2 regions of the Streptomyces parvus genome follow, and region 1 is predicted to be linked to the other one. Evidence: riboswitches for the same ligand, from Rfam matches in the RefSeq annotation. Region 1 holds a riboswitch; the other holds the start of a gene.
What was found. A riboswitch is a leader RNA that binds a small molecule or an ion and turns the genes downstream of it on or off. The one in region 1 is predicted to bind S-adenosylmethionine.
Positions count from the first base shown of each region.

Region 2: another riboswitch for S-adenosylmethionine. It lies ahead of thrC (threonine synthase); the one in region 1 lies ahead of RNL97_RS08260 (aminotransferase class V-fold PLP-dependent enzyme).

Region 1 is NZ_CP135079.1:1,582,270-1,587,146, reverse strand. It holds gene qcrB (cytochrome bc1 complex cytochrome b subunit) at 1-1,045, shown strand, start outside; gene trpD (anthranilate phosphoribosyltransferase) at 1,169-2,233, shown strand; SAM riboswitch class IV at 2,329-2,446, shown strand; gene RNL97_RS08260 (aminotransferase class V-fold PLP-dependent enzyme) at 2,653-4,017, shown strand; gene RNL97_RS08255 (Lrp/AsnC family transcriptional regulator) at 4,187-4,468, opposite strand; gene RNL97_RS08250 (rhomboid family intramembrane serine protease) at 4,465-4,877, opposite strand, start outside.
Region 2 is NZ_CP135079.1:3,835,210-3,840,086, reverse strand. It holds gene RNL97_RS18300 (MoaD/ThiS family protein) at 242-520, opposite strand; gene thrC (threonine synthase) at 556-1,851, opposite strand; SAM riboswitch class I at 1,870-1,997, opposite strand; gene RNL97_RS18290 (glucosyl-3-phosphoglycerate synthase) at 2,151-3,101, shown strand; gene RNL97_RS18285 (alpha,alpha-trehalose-phosphate synthase (UDP-forming)) at 3,166-4,566, shown strand; gene otsB (trehalose-phosphatase) at 4,669-4,877, opposite strand, start outside.

The DNA of each region.
Region 1 (4,877 bases):
GATGTTTTTGTTCGGCGGCGAGTTCCCCGGCCACGACTTCGTGGCCCGGTTCTACTCGATCCACATCCTGCTGCTGCCGGGCATCATGCTCGGCCTGCTGGTGGCCCACCTGATCCTGGTCTTCTACCACAAGCACACGCAGTTCGCGGGTCCCGGCCGGACCAACAAGAACGTCGTCGGCATGCCGCTGCTGCCCGTGTACATGGCGAAGGCCGGAGGGTTCTTCTTCCTCGTCTTCGGCATCATCGCGGTCATCTCGGCCATCGCCACGATCAACCCGATCTGGGCGCTCGGCCCGTACCGGGTCGACCAGGTGTCCACCGGCGCCCAGCCCGACTGGTACATGGGCTTCGCCGAGGGTCTGGTCCGTGTGATGCCGGGCTGGGAGATCAACCTGTGGGGCCACACGCTCGTCCTGGGCGTGTTCATCCCGCTGGTCGCGTTCGGTCTGGTGCTCGGTGTCATCGCGCTCTACCCGTTCATCGAGTCCTGGATCACCGGCGACAAGCGCGAGCACCACATCCTGGACCGCCCGCGCAACGCCCCGACCCGGACCGCGTTCGGCGTCGCCTGGATCACGGCGTACTTCGTCGGCCTCATCGGCGGTGGAAACGACCTGTGGGCCACGCACTTCCACCTGTCGATCAACGCGATCACCTGGTTCGTCCGGATCTTCTTCTTCGCCGGACCGGTCATCGCGTTCATCGTCACCAAGCGGATCTGCCTCGGCCTCCAGCGCCGCGACAAGGAGAAGGTGCTGCACGGTCGCGAGAGCGGCATCATCAAGCGCCTGCCGCACGGTGAGTTCGTGGAGATCCACGAGCCGCTCAGCCAGGAGCAGCTGCACACGCTCACGGCGCACGAGCAGTACAAGCCGCTCGAACTCGGCCCCGCGGTCGACGAGAACGGCGTCAAGCGCAAGATCTCCCCGGTGCAGAAGCTGCGCGCCAAGCTCAGCAAGGGGTACTACGCCGACGGGAACCAGATCCCCAAGGCGACCGCCGAGGAGTACAAGGAGATCAGCGAGGGCCACGGCCACCACTGATCACCTGAACTGATCGCCACCGTGAGGGCCCCGTCCATTCGATGGACGGGGCCCTTCGCGGTCCCCGGGGCTGGATAGGGTGGAGCCGACTCTTCTGACCGGCTGTGGACCCTGGAGCGGACCATGAACGTGGTGACCCCGAGCGGCGGCGACGGCGTGGCGGACCGTTCCTGGCCCGGCCTTCTCAACCCCCTGCTGCGCGGCGAGAACCTCAGCGCCGAGGAGACCGCCTGGGCCATGGACCGCATCATGAGCGGCGAGGCCACCGACGCGCAGATCGCCGGGTTCGCCGTGGCGCTGCGGGCCAAGGGTGAGACCGTCGACGAGGTCACCGGCCTGGTCCGCGCCATGTACGCCCACGCCAACACCATCGAGGTGCCCGGCCGCACCGTCGACATCGTCGGCACCGGCGGCGACCTGGCCAAGACCGTCAACATCTCCACCATGTCCGCGATCGTCATCGCCGGCACCGGTGCCAAGGTCGTCAAGCACGGCAACCGGGCCGCGTCCTCCGCGAGCGGCTCCTCCGACGTCCTGGAGAAGCTCGGCGTCAACCTGGAGCTGACCCCGCGCCGGGTGGTCGAGGTGGCCGAGCAGGCGGGCATCACCTTCTGCTTCGCCGTGAAGTTCCACCCCGCCCTGCGGTACGCCGCCAAGGCCCGCAAGGAGCTCGGCGCGCAGACCACGTTCAACATCCTGGGCCCCCTCACCAACCCGGCCCAGGTGCGCTCCCAGGCCGTCGGGGTCGCCGACGCCCGGATGGCGCCCATCGTCGCGGGCGTGCTGGCCGACCGGGGCAACTCCGCCCTCGTCTTCCGCGGCGACGACGGGCTCGACGAGCTGACCACCACCGCCACCTCCCGGGTCTGGGTGGTGCGCGACGGCGCGGTCCGCGAGGAGGCGTTCGACCCGCGCGACGTAGGGCTGCCCATCGTCCCGGTCGAGGCGCTGCGCGGCGCCGACGCCTCGTACAACGCCGATGTGGCCCGCCGCCTGCTGGACGGCGAGAGGGGCGCGGTACGGGAAGCGGTGCTGCTCAACTCGGCGGCGGCGCTGGTCGCCCTGGACCCCGGCCCCGGCACGCTGACCGAGCAGCTCGCGGCGAGGATCGCGGTGGCGGCCGAGTCCATCGACTCCGGGGCGGCCAAGCGGGCCCTGGAGCGCTGGGTGGCGGCCAGCAACGCCTGAGTCCAGTCCGCGGCGCACACGTGTGACCCAGGGCGCAGTCCGGATGCCGGACTGCGCCCTTGCGCGTGCGGACACATATGGCAAGATGCTGCGCAGGTCATGAGTGACAGCGACTACGGCCCCGGCCCGCTGTCCGGCAACCCTCCGTCCGTGGCGGGGTGCCCCGGGTGAAGACCAGGCCGTAGGCAGCGAGGTCTGCGGCAAGCGCGGGCCCCTCGGCATCCAGCGGATGCCAGCCCCCGGGGTCCTGGTCCCTAGGGAGCCTTCTGTGAGCAAGCGAATGCGTTAGGGCTCGTCCCAGGGCTTCTTTCTGCCCTGAGCTGACCGCCCTTCTTCAGCGCACCTCTCTTCCTTCCCTCTCCGCGCCGCCGCGTATCCGCGGGCGCGTTGATTTCGCCTGCCTGTTACGGGAGTTCGCCATGTCTGTCTCCACCGCTGCCCTCGAACCGTCGGTTTGTGCCCCGCTGCCCGTTCTGGGTCAGGACGTCACCGTTCCGCTCGTCACCGGCGGTGAAGTCTCCTACGCCGCGCTCGACTACGCCGCCAGCGCCCCTGCCCTCCAGCGGGTCTGGGACGACGTCGCCGCGTACGCCCCGTACTACGGCAGTGTCCACCGCGGTGCCGGATACCTCTCGCAGCTCTCCACCGACCTCTTCGAGAACAGCCGCCGCACGGTCGCCGAGTTCCTCGGCTGCCGCCCGGAGGACCAGGTGGTCTTCACCCGCTCCACGACCGACTCCCTCAACCTGCTGGCCGCCGCCATCCCCGCGAACTGCCAGGTCTTCGTGTACGAGACCGAGCACCACGCCTCCCTGCTGCCCTGGCGCGACGCCCGGGTCACCTACCTCGACGCGCCCCGCACCCCGGGCCAGGCCGTCGAGACCCTGGAGCGCGCGCTCGCCGACCGCGACCCCTACGGCCCGGCCCTCGTCTGCGTCACCGGCGCCTCCAACGTGACCGGCGAGCTGTGGCCGGTCAAGGAACTGGCCGCCGCCGCCCACGCGCACGGCGCCCGCATCGTCCTGGACGCCGCCCAGCTCGCCCCGCACCACCCCGTCGACATCGCCGAACTGGACGTCGACTGGGTCGCGTTCTCCGGCCACAAGCTGTACGCGCCCTTCGGCTCCGGGGTCCTGGCCGGCCGCGCCGACTGGCTCCGGGCCGCCGAGCCGTACCTCGCCGGCGGCGGCGCGTCCCGCAAGGTCGCCCGGCGCGCCGACGGCGGCGTGGACGTCGACTGGCACACCACGGCCGCCCGCCACGAGGCCGGTTCGCCCAACGTCATCGGCGTCTACTCCATCGCCTCCGCCTGCAAGGCCCTCACCGAGGCGGGCTTCGACAACCTCGTCGCCCGGGAGCAGGAGCTGGTGTCCCGGGTCCGTGAAGGGCTCGCCGAGGTGCCCGAGGTGCAGGTGCTCTCGCTCTTCGGCGAAGACGCGCCCCGGGTCGGCGTCATCTCCTTCGTGGTGCGCGGCTGGAACAGCTCGCACTTCGCCGCGGCGCTCTCCGCCGAGTACGGCATCGGGGTGCGCGACGGCCTCTTCTGCGCCCACCCGCTCGTGCGCACCCTCCTCGGCAGCGACCCGCAGGACCCGGGGGAGTGCGGCGCCCCCGAGGCCGAGCCGGGCGAGCTCTCGCTCAACGCGATCCGGGTCAGCTTCGGGGCCGGCACGCCCGACGAGCACATCGACCGTTTCCTGCGCGCGGTCTCCGAGCTGGTCCGCGAGGGCGCCCGGTGGAAGTACCGCACCGAGGACGGCCGCTGCGTCCCGGACCGCGGGTAGGGGGTGTCCTGTCGGTCAGACCGGATCAGGGTGCGGTGCCGGGGCACGCGAGCCTGGGACGGCCGGCAGGACACCCCCTCGGGCCGCGCAGGTCCGAGGGCGGGACCGTACGGAAACACCTCGGCCGGGGACGGGCGCGCTGCCCGTCCCCGGCCGAGGTGTACCGGAGTTACGCGTCGAGGCCGATGGCGAACGCCGCTTCCAGGTCGTGCTGGGAGTACGTACGGAACGCCACATGGGTGTCCGTGCCCTCGACGCCCGGAATCTTGCTGATCCGGCCGGGGATGACATCGGCGAGGTCGTCGTGCCGGGCGACCCGGACCATGGCGATCAGGTCGTAGGTGCCGGTGACGGAGAAGACCTCGCTGACGCTGTCCAGCGCGGCGATGGCCTCGGCGATCTCCGGAATCCGGTCCACACTGGTCTTGATGAGCACGATCGCGGTGATCACGGCTGACTGTCTCCCTCGGTGGCCGTGGCTGGAACCTTCACTCTAGCCCTCCGCCCATACCGCACCCAGGCGTAGAGGAACCCGGCGGCGAACCCGGCGACATGCGCCAGATACGCCACCCCCGGCCCGGCGTCCGCGCTCTGCGCCGCCGCCCACTGGAGCCCGAACCAGAAGATCAGCACGATCCAGGCGGGAAAGCGCAGTGGCAGGAAGAAGAGGAACGGGAACAGGCTGGTCACCCGGGCCTTGGGGAAGAGGTACAGGAACGCGCCGAGCACCGCGGAGATCGCCCCCGACGCCCCGACCAGCGTCTGCTCGGAGTCCGCGTGCGCCGCCGCGTAGCAGACCAGCGCCACATAGCCGCAGCCCATGTAGAACAGCGCGAACCGCGTCCGCCCCATGCGCTCCT
Region 2 (4,877 bases), 2.3 Mb from region 1:
GGTTTGCTGAGATTTACGGGCAAGTCGGGCCAGGCAAAGGGCACTTATGCCACAAGAGGTTCACGCACTTTGGCTGCTTCTTATCGGGGCCGGGCGCATTCTCATATGCGGGCGGCACGGGCAGCGGATGGGCCTTCCCCAACTGTACCGCGCTCAACCATGCAGAATTGCCCCCTCCGCTTCTCTCGCGGAGGGGGCAACGGGGGTCACACGCAGGTGCGGTGGGGACTCACCGGGCGGTTCAGCAGCCGCCGGCCACCGCGGGGATGATCGAGACGCCGGCGCCGTCCGGGGTGGCCGCGTCCAGACCCCCCTCGAAGCGCACGTCGTCGTCGTTGACGTACACGTTCACGAAGCGGCGCAGCTTGCCCTGGTCGTCCAGGACGCGGGCGGCGATGCCCGGGTGGTCCTTCTCCAGGGACTCGATGACCTCGGAGAGCTTCGCGCCCTCCGCCGGGACCTCGGCCTGGCCGCCCGTGTACGTACGGAGGATGGTGGGGATGCGGACCTTGACGCTCATGGTGGTGCCCTTCTTCCTTCGTTGCGGGGTGGTCGTCAGGCGGTGCCGAGGCCCGCGGCGCGGAACGCGTCCAGGCTCGGCTTGATCGTGGCCGTGGCCTGGGAGGTGGCCGAGACCGCGTCGAGCGTCTTGAGGCCGTCACCGGTGTTGACGACGACGGTGGTGAGCGTCGGGTCGATGGCACCGGCCTCGATGAGCTTCTTCGTCACGCCGAGCGTCACCCCGCCCGCCGTCTCGCCGAAGATGCCCTCGGTGCGGGCCAGCAGCTTGATCGCGTCGACGACCTGCTCGTCGGTGACGTCCTCCACCGCGCCGCCGGTGCGCCGGGCGATGTCGAGGACGTAGGGGCCGTCGGCCGGGTTGCCGATGGCCAGCGACTTGGCGATGGTGTTCGGCTTCTGGGGCCGGACGACGTCGTGACCGGCCTTGAAGGCCGTGGAGACCGGGGAGCAGCCCTCGGCCTGGGCGCCGAAGATCTTGTACGGCCGGTCCTCGACCAGGCCGAGCCTGATCAGCTCCTGGAGGCCCTTGTCGATCTTCGTGAGCTGCGAGCCGGACGCGATCGGGATGACGATCTGGTCGGGCAGCCGCCAGCCGAGCTGCTCGCAGATCTCGTACGCCAGCGTCTTGGAGCCCTCGCCGTAGTACGGGCGGAGGTTGACGTTGACGAAGCCCCAGCCCTCGCCGAGCGGGTCGCCGATGAGCTCGGAGCAGAAGCGGTTGACGTCGTCGTAGTTGCCCTCGATACCGACCAGTTCACCGCCGTACACCGCGGCCATGACGACCTTGCCCTGCTCCAGGTCGTGCGGGATGAACACGCAGGAGCGCAGTCCGGCGCGGGCGGCGGCGGCGCCGACGGCTCCGGCCAGGTTGCCCGTGGAGGAGCAGGAGAGGGTGGTGAAACCGAAGGCGCGGGCGGCCTCGACGGCGATCGCGACGACGCGGTCCTTGAAGGAGTGCGTCGGGTTGCCGGAGTCGTCCTTCACGTACAGGCCGCCGGTGACGCCCAGCTCACGGGCGAGGTTGTCGGCCTTGACCAGCTTGGTGAAGCCGGGGTTCAGGTTGGGCTTGTCCGCGACGTCGGCGGGGACGGGCAGCAGCGGGGCGTAGCGCCAGATGTTGTCCGGACCGGCCTCGATGCGCTTGCGCAGCTCCTCGGGCGAGCCGGCGGGCAGGTCGTAGGCCACTTCGAGCGGCCCGAAACAGGACGCACAGGCGAAAAGGGGGCCGAGCTCGAAACGCTCGCCGCACTCGCGGCAGGAAAGCGCCGCGGCGGGACCGAGGTCCGGGGAAGCGGTGGTGGCATTACCTGCGACGGTCTGAACAGCCATGATGGCGGAGGCCCTTTCTCCTCATCTTCCTCACGACGCATTTCGCCGCAAGACGGAATTGGCACCTTCCCCACCGTGACCTCGCGGTCGGCAGGAGGGTTGCCGGGACTTCAACGGGCCGTTCCCTCAGTCCCTCTGGATGAGCTCTATGGCGCTGGATCTTCGATCCAGGCGTTTATGTGCGGTCCGACCCCGACATGCGACGGCCCTCCGCGTTGTTCAAGACTGTAACCGAAGCACCGGACCGTTGAGATAGTCGTCCGAACCGCGAGATGGATCACACACAGGGAGTGCCGACCGTGCTCGAAGAGGTGGAACGCTGGCTGACCAGGCGTTCCTGGTCGTCCGGCGACCGCCCGCCGCACCAGCTCACCGACGCCCGGGCCGCCGACCCGCGGGGCACGTCCGTGAGCGTGGTCCTGCCCGCGCTGAACGAGGAGGCCACGGTCGGCGCGATCGTGGCGACGATCCGCCGCGAGCTGATGGAGAAGGTCCGGCTCGTCGACGAACTCGTGGTGATCGACTCCGGCTCCACCGACGCCACCGCGGCCGTGGCCCGGGCGGCGGGCGCGCGCGTGGTCCACCGGGACGCGATCCTGCCCCGGATCCCGGCGCTGCCCGGCAAGGGCGAGGTGCTGTGGCGCTCGCTCCTGGTGACCAGCGGCGAGATCGTGTGCTTCGTGGACGCCGACCTCAAGGACTTCTCGGCGGACTTCGTCTCGGGGACGGTCGGCCCCCTGCTCACCGATCCCGCCGTCCAGTTCGTCAAGGCGATGTACGACCGCCCGCTCGGCGACAGCGCAGGCCAGGGCGGCCGGGTCACTGAACTGGTGGCACGCCCGCTGCTCAATCTGCACTGGCCGCAGCTGGCCGGTTTCGTGCAGCCGCTGGGCGGTGAGTACGCGGTGCGCCGGTCCCTGCTGGAGCGGCTGCCGTTCCCGGTCGGTTACGGAGTGGAGCTGGGGCTGCTCGTGGACGCGCTGCACACCGTGGGCCTGGACGCGCTGGGCCAGGTCGACGTCGGCGTGCGCAGACACCGCCACCAGGACGGGCAGGCGCTGGGCCGGATGGCGGCGGCCATCTACCGCACGGCGCAGCTGCGGCTCTCCCGGGGCCATCTGGTGCGCCCGGCGCTGACCCAGTTCGAGCGCGGCGAGGACGGCTTCGTGCCGCGCACCCATGCGGTGGACACGGAGGAGAGGCCGCCGATGCGGGAGATCGCGGAGTACGCGCGGCGCCACGCGGCGTGAGGCAGTGGGCCGCGTGACCCTCTGAGGCGTTTGGCGGCTTCCCCCACGGGCTAGGTTCCGCTACATGGTCACCGAGCATGCCGAAGCCACCGCCCCGTCCACCGCCCAGGTCCTCGTCGCGTCCAACCGCGGCCCGATCACGTACACGCTCGGCGAGGGCGGGACGCTCGACGCCAAGCGCGGCGGCGGCGGTCTCGTCTCCGGGCTGAGCGCCGTCGACGACAAACTGTGGGTCTGCGCGGCCCTCGGCGACGGGGACCGCGAGGCGGTGCGCCGCGGGGTCGGCGAGCCGGGCGTCCGGATGCTGGACATCGACGCCGAGGTGCACGCCGACGCGTACAACGGCATCGCGAACTCCGTGCTGTGGTTCGTCCACCACCTGCTCTACCAGACCCCCGTCGAGCCGGTCTTCGACACGGAGTTCCGGCGGCAGTGGGCGGCGTACGAGACGTACAACCGGGCCTTCGCGGAGGCGCTGGCGGAGGAGGCGGGGCCGGGGGCGGCGGTCCTCGTCCAGGACTACCACCTGGCCCTGGTCCCCGGCATGCTCCGCGAACTGCGGCCGGACCTGAAGATCGGCCACTTCTCGCACACTCCCTGGGCGCCCGTGGACTACTTCCGGCTGCTGCCCGACGACATCGCGGAGCAGCTGCTGCGCGGCATCCTCGGCGCGGACCGGGCCGCTTTCCTGACCCGGCGCTGGGCGGACGCGTTCATCGGCTGCTGTACGGAGATCCTCGGCGGCACGGGCCGGACCAGGATCGGGGTGCACGGGCTGGGGGCCGACGCGGACTTCCTGCGCCGGCGCTCGCACGAGGCGGACGTGGACGAGCGGATGGCGGCGCTGCGCGAGCAGGTGGGCGAGAACAGGAAGACGATCGTGCGGGTGGACCGCACCGAGCTGTCCAAGAACATCGTGCGCGGGCTGCACGCGTACCGCACGCTGCTGGAGACCCGCCCCGAGTGGCGCGAGCGCGTCGTCCACGTCGCCTTCGCCTACCCCTCCCGCCAGGACCTCGCCGTCTACCGGGACTACACCGCGGCGGTCCAGTCGCTGGCGACGGAGATCAACGGGGCGTACGGCACGGAGGGCTGGACGCCGGTCGTCCTCCACGTCAAGGACGACTTCGCCCGCTCGCTGGCCGCGTACCGGCTGGCGGACGTGGCCCTGGTCAACCCGATCCGCGACGGCATGAACCTGGTCGCCAAGGAGGTCCCCGTCGTCTCGGACCACGGCTGCGCGCTGGTGCTGTCGCGGGAGGCGGGGGCGTACGAGGAGCTGGGCGAGGACGCGATCGTGGTGAACCCGTACGACGTGACGGGCACGGCGGAGGCGCTGCACGAGGCACTGACGATGAGCGGGGACGAGCGGTCGGGACGGACGAAGCGGCTGGCGGAGGCGGCGACCGCGCTCCCGCCGCAGCGGTGGTTCCTGGACCAGTTGGAGGCGCTGCGGCAGGAGTGAGGGGCCGACCGGGGCTTTCGTGGTGTTCCGGCCCCGGGCGGCTGCGCCGGCGGCCGCCGGGGAACGGGCCGCCGGGGCCGTCGGCGGCGCTCCTCCGGTGACCTACAGGCGGTCAGCCAGGGCCGCCAGGAAGTCCACCACCGCGGCCGGGCCCGGCACCGCCAGGTCGGCGCGCTCGGCCAGTTCGGGCACCTCGGCGCTGCCGCTGCACACCAGGAGACCGGGGATGCCGTCCGGGCCCTCGCTGCGCAGCTTCTCCACCGCGGCGAACGCGGCGAGGTCCCCGAGGTCGTCGCCCGCGTAGATCACGG